4 regions of the Kitasatospora sp. NPDC059088 genome follow, and region 3 is predicted to be linked to each of the others. Evidence: riboswitches for the same ligand, from Rfam matches in the RefSeq annotation. Region 3 holds a riboswitch; each other region holds the start of a gene.
What was found. Region 3 has a riboswitch for cyclic di-AMP ahead of ACFWXO_RS00910 (hypothetical protein). Riboswitches for the same ligand answer to the same signal wherever they lie in the genome.
Positions count from the first base shown of each region.

Region 1: it holds a riboswitch for cyclic di-AMP, as region 3 does, so the genes downstream of both, ACFWXO_RS26885 (peptidoglycan DD-metalloendopeptidase family protein) here and ACFWXO_RS00910 (hypothetical protein) in region 3, are expected to answer to the same signal.
Region 2: it holds a riboswitch for cyclic di-AMP, as region 3 does, so the genes downstream of both, ACFWXO_RS37545 (NlpC/P60 family protein) here and ACFWXO_RS00910 (hypothetical protein) in region 3, are expected to answer to the same signal.
Region 4: it holds a riboswitch for cyclic di-AMP, as region 3 does, so the genes downstream of both, ACFWXO_RS42640 (transglycosylase family protein) here and ACFWXO_RS00910 (hypothetical protein) in region 3, are expected to answer to the same signal.

Region 1 covers NZ_JBHYGR010000067.1:34,259-38,460, reverse strand. Annotated here, with positions in the region: gene purB (adenylosuccinate lyase) at 1-402, shown strand, start outside; gene ACFWXO_RS26890 (MFS transporter) at 410-1,951, opposite strand; cyclic di-AMP (ydaO/yuaA leader) riboswitch at 2,264-2,446, shown strand; gene ACFWXO_RS26885 (peptidoglycan DD-metalloendopeptidase family protein) at 2,449-3,414, shown strand; gene ACFWXO_RS26880 (DUF2470 domain-containing protein) at 3,675-4,202, opposite strand, start outside.
Region 2 covers NZ_JBHYGR010000134.1:11,108-15,309, forward strand. Annotated here, with positions in the region: gene ACFWXO_RS37535 (NYN domain-containing protein) at 1-765, shown strand, start outside; gene ACFWXO_RS37540 (NlpC/P60 family protein) at 987-2,021, shown strand; cyclic di-AMP (ydaO/yuaA leader) riboswitch at 2,361-2,516, shown strand; gene ACFWXO_RS37545 (NlpC/P60 family protein) at 2,527-3,642, shown strand; gene ACFWXO_RS37550 (NlpC/P60 family protein) at 3,869-4,202, shown strand, end outside.
Region 3 covers NZ_JBHYGR010000001.1:202,373-206,574, reverse strand. Annotated here, with positions in the region: gene ACFWXO_RS00920 (IclR family transcriptional regulator) at 1-388, shown strand, start outside; gene ACFWXO_RS00915 (hypothetical protein) at 561-1,169, shown strand; gene ACFWXO_RS00910 (hypothetical protein) at 1,266-2,618, opposite strand; cyclic di-AMP (ydaO/yuaA leader) riboswitch at 2,626-2,733, opposite strand; gene ACFWXO_RS00905 (MoaF N-terminal domain-containing protein) at 3,178-3,507, shown strand; gene ACFWXO_RS00900 (alpha/beta hydrolase) at 3,581-4,202, opposite strand, start outside.
Region 4 covers NZ_JBHYGR010000199.1:1,405-5,606, forward strand. Annotated here, with positions in the region: gene ACFWXO_RS42630 (SDR family NAD(P)-dependent oxidoreductase) at 1-215, opposite strand, end outside; gene ACFWXO_RS42635 (cytochrome P450) at 518-1,819, shown strand; cyclic di-AMP (ydaO/yuaA leader) riboswitch at 2,029-2,199, shown strand; gene ACFWXO_RS42640 (transglycosylase family protein) at 2,201-2,983, shown strand; gene eno (phosphopyruvate hydratase) at 3,264-4,202, shown strand, end outside.

The DNA.
Region 1 (4,202 bases), on a different contig from region 3:
CTGGAGACCTTCCTCACCGTCCTGGACGAGTTCGGCGCCTTCCCGGCCGTGATCGAGGCCGAGCTGGACCGCTACCTGCCGTTCCTGGCCACCACCAAGGTGCTGATGGGCGCGGTGCGCGCGGGCGTCGGCCGGGAGACCGGCCACGAGGTCATCAAGGAGCACGCCGTCGCCTCGGCGCTGGCGATGCGCGCCGGCGCCCGGGAGAACGAGCTGCTGGACCGCCTCGCCGCCGACGAGCGGATCCCGCTGGACCGGGCCGGGCTGGACGCGCTGCTCGCCGACCGGCTGTCCTTCACCGGTGCGGCCGGGGCGCAGGTCGCCGAGGTCGTCCGACAGGTGGAGGCCGTCGCGGCGGCCTACCCGGAGGCGGCCAAGTACGCCCCCGGCGACATCCTCTGACGAGGAGTCAGTTCTCTGACGAGGGCCCTGCCGCCGTTCCGGTGGCGGGGCCCTCGCGCGTCCGGGGGCGGCCCGGGTCGAGCGGCGGGGTGGTGGTGGCGCAGGGCCAGTCGCAGTTCGGCTCGGCCACCGGGTGCTCCTCCTCCGGCGCCAGCACATTGCCCCGGACGGTGGCGAAGGCGATCAGCCCGCCGGCGGCCAGCAGCCCCGCGCAGATCAGCATCGCGGTGTGGAAGGCGGAGTCCACCGCGGAGGGCACCCGGTAGGCGTCGCCGCTCAGTCCGGCCAGGGCCGGCAGGGCGGCGACCGCGAGCAGGCCCGCCGCGCGGGCGGCGGCGTTGTTGACGCCGCTGGCGATGCCCGCGTGCCGCACCTCGACGGCGGCCAGCACGGTGGCGGTCAGCGGGGCGACCAGCAGCGTCATCCCGGAGCCCATCACCGCGACCGCGGGCAGCACGTCCGCCCAGTAGGAGGAGCCGGGGCCGGTGCGCAGCATCAGCAGCACCCCGGCGGCGCACAGCAGCGGGCCGACGGTGAGCGGGACGCGCGGGCCGATCCGCTTGCCGAGCCGTCCGGCGCGCGCGGACAGGGTCAGCATCAGCACCGTGATCGGCACCAGGGCGAAGCCGGAGACCAGCGGGGAGAAGCCCGAGACGATCTGCAGCTGCACCACCAGCAGGAAGAAGACCCCGCTGAACGCCGCGTAGACGCAGAGGGTGACCAGGTTCACGGCGGTGAAGAGCCGGGAGGAGAACAGGCCGAGCGGCAGCATCGGGTCGGGCGTGCGCCGCTCGACGGCCACGAAGGCGGCGGCCAGCAGCAGGCCGATCGCACCGGTGACCCAGACGGCGGGGGACAGTCCCTCCCCGGCGGCGGTGAGCGCGTAGGTGACGGCGCCGAGCGCGAGGGCGGCGAGCAGGGCGCCGGGCACGTCGAAGCGGCCGGCGGCGGACTCGTCCCGGCTCTCCGGGACGTAACGGGAGGTCACCGCGATCACGGCGGCGGCCAGCGGCAGGTTCAGCAGGAAGATCCAGCGCCAGCCCGGGCCGTCCACCAGCCAGCCGCCGAGGAAGGGGCCGACGGCCGCCGACACCCCGCCCAGGCCGGACCAGAGGCCGACCGCCGCCGAGCGGTCGTCCGGGTGGAAGACCGCCTGGAGCATGGCCAGCGAGCCCGGGGTGAGCAGCGCACCGCCGATGCCCTGGACGGCGCGGGCGGCGATCAGCACGTGGATGGTCGGGGCCGCGGCGCAGGCCGCGGAGGCGACGGCGAACCAGACCACGCCGATCAGGAAGACCCGGCGCCGTCCGTAGCGGTCGCCGAGGGCGCCGCCGAGCAGGATCAGGCCGGCCAGGGTGAGCAGATAGGCGTTCAGGGTCCATTGCAGGGAGGCGAGGGAGGCGCCGAGGTCGGCGCCGATCCGGGGCAGGGCGACGTTGACGACGGTGCCGTCGAGCATCGCCATGCTGGAGCCGAGCACTGTCGCGAGGAGTACCCAGCGGCCCTGCGCGGTGCCCAGGCGCAGAGTGCCGGCTTGAGAGGTGGCCACGGGCCGAATCCTGCGCCCGCCGGGGCGTACGTGACAAGGGTCACCGGGTGGTGTGTCGGTCGGTGGCGGTGCGTGAACGGACGGTCGCACGGGGGTGGTCCCGGCGGCGCAGGGTGGTGGATCAGTGGCGCCGGGTGAATGGATCGTGCACGGAGCGTGCAAGGGATCATTCGGAGGGTGACGGGGCCGCGGGGGTTGTTGCCGATTCAAGAGATCGACATTGCTTCACCCGAACGGATGAGTTTTAGTTCAGCGACCGCCCGGCCAGTCCGGACGGATCCACCGGGTGGAACGCCGAGTCCTGCCGCTGCCCGGTGGCTCGCACCGAACTCTGTACGGCAGGAGCGGGGGACCCACAGGTAAGTCGCCGGACCGGAGTTCGCGCCTTTTCGGGCGCGGACCACCAGGGCCGGCTTGGGGTGAAGCCGCACATGCGGCCGGGCAACTCCAGCCCGAACCCGACAGCTCACCTCGCAGGCGTCGGAGAGGAAAATTCCATGCCTGCACAGGCTCGTCGTATCGCCCTGCCCCGTGCCGCCCGCATCGGCATCGCCACCGCCGTCACCGGGGCCTCGTTCGTCCTGCCGCTCGTGACCGCGATGAGCGCCCAGGCGCACACCGCCCCGGCGGCCACCACCGCCCCGGCCGCTTCCGGGGCCGCCGCTCCGGCTGCCGCCCCGGCCGCCCAGCAGAGCTACCGCGTCGTCAGCGGTGACACCCTGTCGAAGATCGCCGACGCCAAGAACGTCGAGGGCGGCTGGCACGCGCTGTACGAGCAGAACCGCTCGGTGGTCGGCGCCGACCCGAACCTGATCTTCCCCGGTCAGCAGCTGGCCCTCGCCGGTCACGCCGCCGCTCCGGCGAAGCCCGCCGCCCCGGCCAAGCCGGCCGCTCCGGCGAAGTCCGCCGCGCCGGTCACCCAGGACACCTCCGCTGCCGCGGACTCCCAGGTGCAGGTCCGGACCGAGGCCGCCAAGCCCGGCGCCCAGGTGCAGACCCAGGTTCAGACCGCCGCCCCGGCCCAGGCCGTGACCGCGGCCCCGGTCGCCGCCACCTCCGGCTACGTCGCCCCGCTCGCCAACCCCGTGCTGGGCGAGGCCTACGGCGTGGCCGGCTCGATGTGGGCCTCCGGCCACCACACCGGCCAGGACTTCGTCGCCTCCACCGGCACCCCGCTGCGCGCCGTCGCCAACGGTGTCGTGGTGAAGGCCGGCAGCGACGGCGCCTACGGCAACGAGGTCGAGATCAAGCTCGCCGACGGCAAGTACGCCCAGTACGCGCACCTGTCCTCGATCGGCGTGAGCGTCGGTCAGACCGTCACCGCCGGCCAGCAGCTCGGCCTCTCCGGTGCGACCGGCAACGTGACCGGCCCGCACCTGCACTTCGAGATCCGTACCGGTTCCGAGTACGGCTCGGACATCGACCCGGTCGCCTACCTGCGGGCGCACGGCGTCGCGCTCTGACCCTCCGGGGCCTTCCGCAGGAACGTGTGAACCACCGCTGGTGCGGGGCGAATCGACGCCCGGGATGGTCATGTCGGGTGACCGCTCGACCGGGTGATCGCCGCACCGGTGGACCTGGGCGCGGGACACGCCCAAGGCCGGCCCGGCCGTACGGGACAACCTCTCGTACGGCCGGGCCGGCCGCTGCCGTTCTCCGCTCGGTCGTCGTGGTCCACGGGTACGTCTCGTATTCGCGCTGACTGCGCAGACTGCGGCGGCGGTCAGGGGCGGCGGGCCGGGAGGCCGTGTTCGGCGGCGGCCATCAGGTCGTGCATCCGGTGGCCGAAGTCCTCGGTGTCGCGGGCGGGTTCGGGGAAGACCAGGCGGACGTCGCGGTGGCCGTGCGAGTGGTCCAGGCGCAGTACCAGGCCGTGGCGGTCCAGGGCGAGCGGGCGGACGGCCGGGCCGTGGGTGAGCAGTGCCGGGTCGAGCAGCCGGGTGAGCAGGTCGAGGGCGTCGGCGTGGTCGTCGGCCAGGTGGGTGAGCAGGGCGGCCTCGTGACGGGCCAGCGGGTCGGGGGCGGCGAGGGAGAGGTCGGCGGCGGTGAGCGCGCCGGTGCCGTACGGGGTGGCGAGGACGGCGTGGGCGACGTCGACCCGCAGGTGGACGCTGAGGCCGTCGTCGGCGAGGTGGGCCAGGTGCAGCCGGCCGGCCAGGGTGAGCCGGCCGCGGATGCGGTCGCGGACCGCCACGGGGGAGACGTCGGTGACGTCGAGCACGACGGCCAGGCCGTCGGTGGCGGTGGCGCC
Region 2 (4,202 bases), on a different contig from region 3:
ACCCGGCGGGCGCAGGCCGAGACCCGGCGGGTGACCGGGGAGCTGGAGGCGGCGCGGGCGCAGGCCACCGGGGAGCGCAGCGCGGCCGAGTCCGAGGCGCGGCGGCTGCGGCACCGGGTTTCCGAACTGGAGACCGCGGTCGAGCAGGGCCGCCGCTCGGCCCGGGAGGGCCGCAGCGTCGAGGACATGCGGCTGCGGCTGCTGCTGGACACCGTGCTGCAGTCGGCGCAGGGCCTCCAGCGGGAGCTGGCGCTGCCGGTCTCCCAGCTCCGCCCGGCGGACCTGGTGGAGGCGGTGGTGCCGGGGTCGGCCTCGCCGCACGACGTGGCCCGGCGCGGCCTGGCCGAGGACGACCCGGCGCTGCTGGACCAGTTGCTGGCGATCCCCCAGGTGCACCTGGTGGTGGACGGCTACAACGTGACCAAGACCGGGTACCCGGCGCTGCCGCTGGAGCAGCAGCGGATCCGGCTGCTGGGCGGGCTGGCGATGCTGGCCCAGCGCACCCAGGCGGAGGTCACCTGTGTGTTCGACGGGCAGGACCTGGACGTACCGGTCATCATGGCGCCGCCGCGCGGGGTGCGGGTACGGTTCAGCCGGACCGGCGAGACCGCGGACGAGCTGATCCGCCGTCTGGTCCGGGCCGAGCCGCAGGGCCGTCCGGTGGTGGTGGTCTCCACCGACCGGGAGGTCGCGGAGGGCGTGCGGAAGGCGGGTGCGCGCCCGGTGGCCTCGGTGCTGCTGCTGAACCGGTTGGCCCGGCCCTGAGCCGGCCCCGAGCCGGGTCGGAGTCGGGACGGGGGCTGTGACGGCAGGTCAGTGGGGCTTCCGTGCGGGTGTGCGGATCCGGTGAAGTCAGTGGGGGAACCGGAGTTCACGCCTTCGGGGGAGTGGCAAAACGGGTAGATCTTCACTAGGGTCTGGCGTCAAACCTATTTTCCGGAATCTCACCTGATCAGGTGAGTCCGATGGAAGAAGGAGCCGGTCCCTTGGCCTCCCACCGCCGTCCCAAGCAGCCGAGCCGCGCGCGGGTCTCCGTGCTCACCGCTGCTGCTGCGACCGCGGTCGCCCTCTCCGCCCAGGTCGCCGCGCATGCCGCGCCGCAGCCGAACAAGAGTGACGTCAAGGCGCAGATCGACCAGCTCCAGCAGGAGCAGGAGCAGGCGGCCGAGAAGTACAACGGCGCCAAGGAGCGCTCCGACCAGCTCCGCAAGCAGGCCGACCAGCTCCAGGACCAGGTGGCCCGCAGCCAGGACCAGATGAGCCAGCTCCAGGTGGGCCTGGCCCAGGTCGCGGGCGAGCAGTACCGCACCGGCGGCATCGACCCGTCCGTCCAGCTGATGCTCTCCTCCGACCCGTCCGGCTACCTGGACAAGGCGTCGAGCGTCCAGCAGGCCAGCACCACCCAGACCGAGGCGCTCAAGGGCCTGCTCGACCAGCAGCGCCGGCTGGACCAGGAGAAGGCCGAGGCGGCCGCCGTGCTCGCCTCCCTGGACTCCACCACCAAGGACCTCAACCAGGCCAAGGCGGACGTCAACACCAAGTTGAAGACCGCCCAGGACCTGCTGAACTCGCTCAGCGCCGCCGACCGGGCCGCGCTCCGGGCCCAGCAGCAGCAGGACGACCGCGCCTCCCGCGGCGCCGACCGGGTCGACCTCAGCAACCTGCCGCCGGCCAGCGGCTACGCCGCCGTGGCGGTGGCCAAGGCGATGAGCAAGCAGGGTTCGCCGTACGTGTGGGGCGCCACCGGGCCCTCCACCTTCGACTGCTCGGGCCTGATGGTCTGGGCGTACGGCCAGGCCGGCGTCTCGCTGCCGCGCACCTCGCAGGAGCAGGGCCACATCGGGACCGCCGTGACGCTGGCCACCGCCCAGCCGGGTGACCTGGTGATCTACGGCGGCGACATGCACCACGTCGGGATGTACATCGGCAACGGCATGGTGGTCCACGCGCCGCACACCGGTGACGTGGTGAAGGTGATGAAGGCCGACGCGATGTCGATCAACACGATCCGCCGGATCTGACGCTCCGGTACCTCCCCGAGGGGCCGGTTCCGGCCCTGTGATCCGCGCCACCTCCGGTCGGGGGTGGCGCTCCGGGTTTGCGGACCGGGCGGGCCGGAGGGTGAGAGTCGATCAGCTTTGCGTGCGCCGGTGATCACCATCAGTCATTTTCACAAAAGAACATGGGTAATCTTCCGTCTTTTTTCTGACAAGGATTTGAACGGATCACGGTTCAGTTACTAGGGTCGTGCTCCGAACCACCGCACAGTCGATCACCCAGCCTGGGTGGCGGCGGTGGTTACCGCCGAGTTCGCGAAACAGCGGGGCAGGTCGAAGCGACTGCCCGACAGGGGAGCCCAGTAGTCGGGGGCGCTGTGGAGCGGAGCCGGGGAACCACACGTTCCTCCGGGGTGAATCGGCGCCAGGTCGGCCGTAGGTGAGGCCGGTGAGGCGTCGTAGGGCATGCTTCCGGCCCGAACCCGTCAGCTCACCCGGTAGGCGGCGTAGGAAGAAGGAGTCCGCCTTCGTGGCGTCCCATCGTCGTCCCAAGCCCGCCAGCCGTACCCGCGTCTCGATCCTGACCGGTTTCGCCGCCGCCGCCGTCGCGCTCTCCGCGCAGTCCGGCGCGCACGCCGACCCGCAGCCGACCAAGGACCAGGTCAAGGAGCAGGTCGACCAGCTCAACGAGCAGGCCGAGCAGGCGACCGAGAAGTACAACGCCGCGCAGGAGAAGCAGCAGGAGCTGGAGAAGCAGGTCTCCGGCCTCCAGGACCAGGTGGCCCGCCAGCAGGCCCAGGTGACCGACCTCCAGGGCGGCCTGGCCGAGATCGCCGGCGAGCAGTACCGCAACGGGGGCATATCCCCGACGGTCCAGCTGATGTTCTCCTCCAGCCCGGACAACTTCCTCAACCAGGCCGGCGCGCTGAACCAGGCGGGCAGCACCCAGAAGAACCAGCTCAAGCAGCTCCAGGACCAGCAGCGCAAGCTGGACCAGGACCGCACCGAGGCCCAGGGCAAGCTCGGCGAGCTGGAGTCCACGACCCAGCAGCTGAAGGCCTCCAAGGACGAGGTCCAGAACAAGCTCAAGGCCGCCCAGGACCTGCTCAACACGCTGACCGAGCAGGAGCGCCAGGCGATCAAGGCGGCCGAGGACAAGGCCGCCGCCGACGCCAAGGCCAAGGCGGACGCCGCCGCGAAGGCCGCCGCCCCGGACCGCGCCTCGCGCGACAGCAGCCGCAGCGACCTCGGCTCGGGCTCCACCGCCGCGCCGGTCAAGATCGCCCCGGGCAGTTCGCACGGTGCCGCCGCGCTGGCCGCCGCCGCCACCAAGGTCGGCAGCCCGTACGTCTGGGGCGCCACCGGCCCCAGCTCCTTCGACTGCTCCGGCCTGATGGTCTGGGCGTTCAACCAGGCCGGGGTGTCGCTGCCGCGCACCTCGCAGGAGCAGGCCGGCGCCGGCACCCGGATCGGCTCGGACATCTCCCAGGCCCAGCCCGGCGACATGCTGATCTTCTACGGCGACGCCCACCACGTCGGCATCTACGCGGGCAACGGCCAGGTGCTGCACGCTCCCAAGCCGGGTGCGTCGGTGCGCTACGAGGCCGTCTCCAACATGCCGCTGGCCTCCATCGTGCGGGTCTGATCCCCGGCCACGCGTTCACGGGCCCGGTCCTCCGTCACGGAGGGCCGGGCCTGCGGCTTTTCCGGCGGCTCGACCTGGTGTCCGATTAGGGGTCAAATATTCGGGTCGGTAGGGGTTTGGACTCACTTGCCCGGACTCGCTAACGTCTGCCACCGGACTCCCGCTCGACGGCCGCCCACCGGGGCGCGGCCGCGGGGCCGCGCCGCAGGACTGGAGCCGTTGCCGCATGCCCGTGCACCGTCGTTCCCAACTGCTCGCCCGTGCGCTGGTACTGACCGCGGCCGCCACCACGGCCCTGGGCGTGGCGACCGCCGGCAGCGCCCAGGCCGCCCCCGGGGCGCCGGACGCGCCCGACCGCAAGGACGTCAAGGCCCAGGTCGAGCAGCTGTACGACGAGGCCGAACAGGCCTCGGAGAAGTACAACGCCGCGCAGGAGGCGCAGAAGCGGCTTCTGGGCGAGACCACGATCCTCCAGGGCGAGGTCGCCGCCGCCCAGGAGCAGCTCAACGAGCTGCGCGGGGACCTCGCCACGGTCGCCGGGGCCGAGTACCGGGGCGGCG
Region 3 (4,202 bases):
GTTCACCGAGGTCGGACGGCGGGTCCAGCCGCACTGCACGGGCGTCGGCAAGGCACTGCTCGCCCAGCTCCCCGAGGACGAGGCGCGCGCGGTCCTGGGCCCCAACCCGCTGCCCGCACACACCGAGTACACCCTCACCGACCCGCAGGAGCTGATGGACCAGCTCGCCGAGGCGCGCGAGCGCGGGTACGTGGTGGACGACCAGGAGCAGGAGATCGGCGTCCGCTGCATCGCGCTCGCCGTCCCGGGCGCGCCGACGCCCACCGCGCTCTCCGTCTCCGGCCCGGAGGCCCGGATCCGGGCGCTGGAGGAGCAGGCGGGGGCGTCCGCACTGGTGCCGGTGATGCACCAGATCGCGGCCCGGCTGGGGCAGGTCCTGGCACCCTGACACTCCGTCAACCACCTTGGCCGGCAAGAGCGATCGGGCCATGACCGACTCCCCGCCGTTCGAGTGGCGGTGGGCGAGTTGCGGCGCCCTCGCGGCGGCGGCTCGGACACCCTGGTGCGGACGCGGCCCGCGACGGTGCGGGCCGCCGGAGCACGGGAGCAGGGTGAACGGCGTGGAGCAACACGGAGTACGGGGCGGCGCGGGGCGCAGGAGGTTCGGCCGGGCCGGATTGCTGGCGGCGGTGACGGCGGGCTGCGCGGTGGCCGCGCTGGCCACCGGGCCCTCCTGGGCGGTGCGGCACCCGGTGCCGCGCCCGGATCTGGGAACCGTCGCGCCGGGCGCGCCCGAGGCGTCCACTCTGCCCGCCGTGGTCGCCAAGACGTCCCGCTCCCACCTGGAGGTGGTCCGGATCGACCCGGATCCGGCGCCGCCCGGCGGCACCACCACCATCCACGCCTTCGTGGCCAATCTGGGCCCGGACACCACCGCCTCGTCGCTCACGATCACGGTCACCCTGCCGAACGGGGTGACCCCGGAGGGCCCCTACTTCCCCGAGGACTGTGCCGTCATCTCGCGCGGCAGGCAGGTGCGCTGCGTGTTCGGTCCCGGGCTGCCGGACGGGCGCAGCGTGACCGCCCTCGTCCCGGTCCAGCTCTCCGACAATCTGCCGCTCGGGATCCTGGAGGGCGGCTCGGTCGAGGTGCGCAGCGCGGACGACCCGGGCGGCAGGGGCCACCGGGAGGAGTTCGACATCAGGGTCGTCGAGACGGCGGGCGACTGACGGACCGGATCGCCCCACCGGTCACCGGCCGCCGGCGAGCGGCTGCCGGGCGCCCGATGACCGGTGGGGCGGGCTCGTGGTTACCGGTAGACGTGGTTACCGGTAGACGCGGACGTAGTCGGCGGCCATGGCGATCGGGGCGTTCCCCTGCGGCGCCGGGTGGTACTTGCCCGCGCTCACCGAGAGGTTGAGGATCAGGTACGCCGAGAAGTTGGCCCCGACGCCCTTGCCGTCCGAGAACACCTTGACGCCGTTGACGTACCAGTCCACCGAGTTGGCGCCGTAGTAGGTGCCGATGGTCACCCACTGGTCGGTGCCGATGGCGCTCGCGTCGGTGTAGTAGTCGGGGTTGCCGGGGTTGACGTGGTTGGTCAGCTCCAGCAGGTTCGGGTTGTCGGGGTGGTACTCGAAGGAGTCGATCTCCCCGTTGCCGTTCTTCCAGGTCCACAGGGCGGGCCAGGCGCCGGTGCCGGCGGGCAGCTTGACCCGGGTCTCGGCGTAGTCGCCGGTCTTGACCTGGAAGCCCTCGGCGGAGCCCTCGGTGGTCAGGAAGCCGGTGTTCCAGGACTGCTTGCCGTTCTCCAGCGTCGGCCCGCCCGGGGTGGCGGTGAAGGTGGCGACGCCGTTCGCGACGGTGACGTTGTTCTTGTTCAGCCAGTCGAGCTTGTTGTCGTCCGGGTTGTGGTTCCCGTACTTGTACGAGGTGCTCTTGTCGCCGACCCAGCGCTGGCCCCAGTTGATCGGGCCGTTGAACTCGTCGGACCAGGTCAGCGACTTGCCGGCGATCGGGGAGGACGGCGCCGGGGTCGTCGGGGTGGCCGTGGCGGTGGGGGTCGGCGTCGCGGTCGGGCTCGCGGTGGGGGACGCGGTGGGGGACGCGGTCGCGGTGGGCTTCGCCGTCGGGCTCGCGGTCGCGGTCGGAGTCGCGGTGGGCTTCGCCGTCGGGGTCGCCGTCGGGGACGGGGCCGGCGTGGGCGTACCCGTGGCCGAGACCACCAGCTGCTGCGAGGGCAGGTTGTGCCAGGCGCCGCCGAGGTCCTGCCAGAAGCCGAACTGGGTGTACGTCCCGGCGGCCAGGGTGCGGGCGGCGCTGGTGTAGGTGAGTCCGCCGGGGCAGATCTGCACGTTGCTCGCGTTGCCCGGGAAGTCCAGGTTGGTGCCGCGCGCGTCACGGACTCCGACGCCGACGGTCTTGGCGGTGAAGCAGGACGAGGAGTGCAGGGCCAGCGAGGCCGTGCCGGCCCTGCCGGCGACCATGGTGGCGGGGGCGAGCCGGTCCTGGGTGACGGTCGGGCCGGTGGCGGCCTGGGCGCCGGAGACGGACGGCAGACCGAGCAGGCCGGCGCCGGTGATGGCGAGCGCCCCGGTCGTGGCGAGGGCGGCGTTGCGGCCGCGGTGGGACGGACGGGCGTGGCGGGGCGCGCGACGGCGCCGGGCAGGCTGGTGCATGGGGGTCCTCTGCCACGCCTGCGAGGTGAGCTGTCGGATTCGGGCTGCAGTTGCCCGGCCGCCTGTGGAGCGGCTTCACCCCTAGCCACGCCCCGCACGCTGGTGCGTACGGGCCGGGCGCTGACCTTGGTTCCCCCGCTCCCGTCCGCTGTGGTGCTCGGGTACTCGCCGGCGGGTGGACGGGACTCGGCGTCCCGGCGGCGGGGTCCGCGACAGCGGACGACGACTGCAGGCTAGGCAGGCCGTCCGTGGACGGACAACCTCATGGGGCCGGTTGTCGCGCAGCTCACAGTGGTGTCGATCAACGACGCTGCGTGGCGGCCGAGTTGATCAATGGAGCCGACGCCGACCCGCGGTCCCGCCGGGCCCGCCCGGGATGGGGGTCACACACGGTGCGCGGCGCGGCGGTGGCGGACCGTGTGTGACCGCCGTGGCGTGGAGCCGCCCGAGTCCGCCCCATCGGATAAATTGGAGCCCTGGGATTTTCCGCGGTGCACAAGAGCACCGGCCGGAGCCGTACGACCCGTCCCCCGTTCCAGAGAAGAGGTTCCGCCCCACCATGACCGCGCCCCTGCCCGCCTTCGCCGGCCGTACCTACGTCTTCCGGGCCGACAACGGCGCGGCCTTCCGCAACTCCTACTCGGCCGACGGCACCCGGCTGCGCTGGGAGGGCCTCGGTGAGTCGGCGGGCCAGTGGGAGGACGTGCGACTGCACGTCGCCGAGGTCGCGCCGGAGATCTACTTCATCAGCTGGACGGAACAGAGCGGGATCACCGTCAGTCACGTGATGGACCTCAACGCGCTGACCGTACGGGCCTTCTGGACCTTCGAGGGCGAGGGCGGCCGGGTCGGCCAGCTGCACACCGGGACGCTGGAACGGGTCGCCTGACCGGCGCCGGAACGCACCGAACCCCCGGGAGCCGAGGCTTCCGGGGGTTCGGTGCGTTCCGCGGGCGGCGCCGTCAGACGGTCTGGCCCGGGTGGCCCGGCTGGTTCGGGACCTTGAGGTGCTGGGACAGCCACTCCAGCGAGGACGGCAGCAGGGCGCTCCAGGTCTCGAAGTTGTGGCCGCCGTTCTCGAGCATGCTGTAGGAGACCTTCATCGGGCTCCTCGCGGCGTCGATGAACGCCTCGGTGTCGTGCTTGTAGTTGCCGTCGCCCTTCTTGGTGCCGGCCAGCAGCACGGAGACGTCCGGCTGCGGCATGTTCTTCAACCGCCACATCAGGTCGGCCTCGTCGCGGCGCTGCCTGCTGCCGCCGAAGAGGTCGCCGGTGGTCGGGTCGTCGGCCGCCTCGTAGTACCCGGACAGGGACACGGCGGTCGGGAAGACGTCCGGGTGGCGCATGGCCAGCTTGAGCGCGCAGTAGCCGCCGGTGGAGTTGCCCATGAAGGCCCAGGCCCGGGGGTCGGCCGAGACCCGGTAGCTGGCCTGGATCGCCGACGGGACGTCCTTGGTGAAGTACGTGTCGGACTGGGCGCCGCCCGGGATGTCCTCGCACTCGGTGTCCTGCGGCAGGGCGGGCGAGGGACGCATCAGGACCATGACGGTCGGCTGCATCCGGCCCTCCTGCAGCAGCTTGAGC
Region 4 (4,202 bases), on a different contig from region 3:
GCGGCGACGTCGCTGGGCCGGCGGATGTCGCCGGAGACGCCGACCACGGGGCAGCCCGGCCGGTCGAGTTCGGAGGCGAGGTCCTCGGCGATGCCGACGTGGGTGTCGGCGATCAGCATCCCGGCGGTGCCGGCCGCGGTGAACCGGCGGGCGAGGTCGGCCCCCGAACCGCCCGCGAGTACCGCGATGACGACGACTGCTCCGCTGACCGTCATTGGTCCAGCTCCTCCCTGCGGGCGACACCGCACCGGCGCCCGCGCGTACTTCGGAGGATCGTAGGCAGGTCCTGACCCTCCGCAACAGGGATTACCCCTCAGGTGACCAGGCTCACGCCTGCCGCCCGGCCAAGAGCTGGCCAAGGCCCGTCCACGCACCGTCCACGGGCCGTCCACGGAGTGTCGGCGTTCCGCTCGCGCGCCGGTCACGGACGGTTCGCGCGGCGGTGGCCTCCGGCCGGCCGCAGGGGCGCGTGCGCCGGTGGTCCGGGCCCCTCCGGTCCAGCGGTTACGGTCGACCCATGCCAGCTCAGCCCGAGGGCGCCCAGCCCGCCGCCCAGTCCGACCCGCAGCTCTTCACCTGGGAGTTCGCCGCCGACCCGTACCCCGCCTACGCCTGGCTGCGCGAGCACGCCCCGGTGCACCGCACCACGCTGCCGAGCGGGGTGGAGGCCTGGCTGGTGACGCGCTACGCGGACGCCCGGCAGGCGCTCGCGGACGGCCGGCTCTCGAAGAACCCGGCGCACCACAGCGGGCAGGCGCACCGCACCGGCCGGGTGGGCATCCCGGGGGAGCGGCAGGCGGACCTGATGACCCACCTGCTGAACATCGACCCGCCGGACCACACCCGGCTGCGCCGCCTGGTGTCGAAGGCGTTCACGCCGCGCCGGGTGGCGGAGTTCGAGCCGCGGGTGCAGCAGCTCACCGACCGGCTGATCGACGGCTTCGCGCAGCGCGGTTCGGCGGACCTGATCCACGAGTTCGCGTTCCCGCTCCCCATCTACGCGATCTGCGACATGCTCGGCGTTCCCTCCGAGGACCAGGACGACTTCCGGGACTGGGCCGGAATGATGATCCGGCACGGGGGCGGCCAACGCGGCGGCGTGGGGCGGGCGGTGAAGCGGATGCGGGCGTACCTGCTGGAGCTGATCCACCGCAAGCGGGCGGACCTCGGGGACGACCTGATCTCCGGCCTGATCCGGGCGAGCGACCACGGCGAGCACCTGACCGAGAACGAGGCCGCCGCGATGGCCTTCATCCTCCTCTTCGCCGGGTTCGAGACGACGGTGAACCTGATCGGCAACGGGACGTACGCGCTGCTGCGCAATCCCGGGCAGCGGGCCCTGCTGCAGGAGTCGGTGGCCCGCGGCGAGACCGCGCTGCTGGAGACCGGGATCGAGGAACTCCTGCGCTACGACGGGCCGGTGGAGCTGGCGACCTGGCGGTTCGCGACCGCTCCGCTGACCATCGGCGGGGTGGAGATCCCGGTCGGGGACCCGGTGCTGGTGGTGCTGGCGGCGGCGGACCGCGATCCGGCCAGGTTCTCCGACGAGAACACCCTCGACCTGGCCCGGAGCGACAACCCGCACCTGGGGTTCGGGCACGGCATCCACTACTGCATCGGAGCCCCGCTGGCCCGGCTGGAGGGGCGGTCCGCGCTGGCCACGCTGCTTTCCCGGCTGCCGGATCTGCGGCTGGCCGAAAGCCCGGAGAATCTGCGCTGGCGGGGTGGCCTGATCATGCGTGGATTGCGCGAACTTCCGGTCGAATTCAGTCCGGAGCCCCGGTCGCCGCACAGTCGTCCTGAGGCCACGACACGCTGACGAAGCATCCGGAACCGGCCACCGGCGGTGGTATGAACGCTCATCAAACCGGACAAAGCCCCGCCGTTGGTAGGCGATCGAACACGGGCCGTAATTCTTGTGTGATGTCGGTGATATGAGCTTGTGATTCGTCTGAGGATCTGTCTAGTCTCCGTGGAGTTCGCAGCTGCGGACCTCGTGCGCGGACGCCGAATCCTGCCCGCCGCGCCACGGGAAACCGACCAGAACCCTGGGCAGGGGCGGGGGAACCAGGTTTGTTGCCGTTCCTCCACGGCTCGGGGTGAAGCCGCCCGCGCGGAATCGATTCCGCAGACGGCGGCCGGGCCACCTCCCGGTCCGAACCCGACAGCTCACCTCGCAGGCGTGCGGAGAGGGACCTTCATGCTGTTCGTTGGAACCGGCCGTCATCGCCGTCGCACCCAGGCCGAGAAGGCCATCGCCGTCGCCGGTGTGGCCGGCGTCGGACTCGCACTGCCGCTCCTCTCCGCCACCGGCGCCTCCGCCGCCCCGGCCTCCGTCTGGGACTCCGTCGCCCAGTGCGAGAGCGGCGGCAACTGGAGCATCAACACCGGCAACGGCTTCTCCGGCGGCCTCCAGTTCACCCCCAGCACCTGGAAGGCGTACGGCGGCACCGCGTACGCGGCGCAGGCCAACCAGGCCAGCAAGGGGCAGCAGATCGCCGTCGCCGAGAAGGTCCTCGCCTCGCAGGGCCCCGGCGCCTGGCCGGTCTGCTCCCAGAAGGCGGGCCTGAGCAAGGGCGGCGCCCCGGCCGAGGTGGACACCTCCTCGGACGCCAAGCCGCAGAAGCAGCAGGCCCAGAAGCAGGCACCCAAGCAGCAGGCCCCCAAGGCCGCCGCCAAGCCCGCCCAGCCCAAGCCGGTCCAGCAGTACGCGCCGAAGCACGCCGCGCCGAAGCAGGCCGAGCAGCCCGCCGCCCCGTCGGCGCAGCAGTACGCCCCCAAGCACGCCGCCCCGCGGGCCGCGCAGGCCCCGGCCGCCACGACCGGCCACGACTACACCGTCCGGGACGGTGACACCCTGTCGGGCATCGCCACCGCCCAGGGCGTGTCCGGCGGCTGGCAGGCGCTCTACGACGGCAACCGCACCACGGTCGGCGGCAACCCGGACATGATCGTGCCCGGCCAGGTCCTGCACCTGGGCTGAGCCGGACCGTTCCACGGCGAACGACACGCTGGACACGTAGGGGGCCGCGCCCGGCGGCCCCCTACGTCCGCGTTCGCCCGCCCCGATGGACGCCCCGGTGGGACGCACCGGGACGAGCAGGTGAACTACCGGTGGGTAGCCGGGCCACACGGTGAGACGCAGCCCGGGCCGAGGTGGCCCCGGGAGCCCGGGCGGTTAGGCTCTGGTCGTAACGACTCCGCAATCGTCCGGCCGACAGCACCACCCGCAGCCGGACCCTGCTTCCGCAAGGAGATGCTTCGTGCCGTCCATCGATGTCGTCGTAGCCCGTGAAATCCTCGACTCCCGCGGCAACCCCACGGTCGAGGTCGAGGTCGGCCTCGACGACGGCAGCACGGGTCGTGCCGCTGTTCCGTCGGGTGCCTCGACCGGCGCCTTCGAGGCGCTCGAACTGCGCGACGGCGACAAGAACCGCTACTTCGGCAAGGGCGTGGAGAAGGCCGTCCTGGCCGTCATCGAGCAGATCGGCCCGGAGCTGGTCGGCTACGACGCCACCGAGCAGCGCCTGATCGACCAGGCCATGCTCGACCTGGACGCCACCCCGGACAAGTCCTCGCTCGGCGCCAACGCCATCCTGGGCGTCTCGCTGGCCGTCGCGCACGCCGCCTCCGAGGCCAGCGACCTGCCGCTGTTCCGCTACCTGGGCGGCCCGAACGCCCACGTCCTGCCGGTCCCGATGATGAACATCCTCAACGGCGGCTCGCACGCGGACTCCAACGTCGACATCCAGGAGTTCATGATCGCTCCGATCGGCGCGGAGTCCTTCTCCGAGGCCGTCCGCTGGGGCGTCGAGGTCTACCACACCCTCAAGGGCGTGCTGAAGGAGCGCGGCCTGTCCACCGGCCTCGGCGACGAGGGCGGCTTCGCGCCGAACCTGGACAGCAACCGCGAGGCCCTGGACCTCATCACCGAGGCCATCCAGAAGGCCGGCTACGTGCCCGGCCGCGACATCGCGCTGGCCCTGGACGTCGCCGCCTCCGAGTTCTTCCAGGACGGCGCCTACCAGTTCGAGGGCAAGGCCCTGTCGGCCGCCGAGCTCATCGAGTACTACGCCGAGCTGGTCGCCTCCTACCCGCTGGTCTCCATCGAGGACCCGCTGGACGAGTCGGACTGGGACGGCTGGAAGGCCATGACCGTCAAGCTGGGCGACAAGGTCCAGCTGGTCGGCGACGACCTGTTC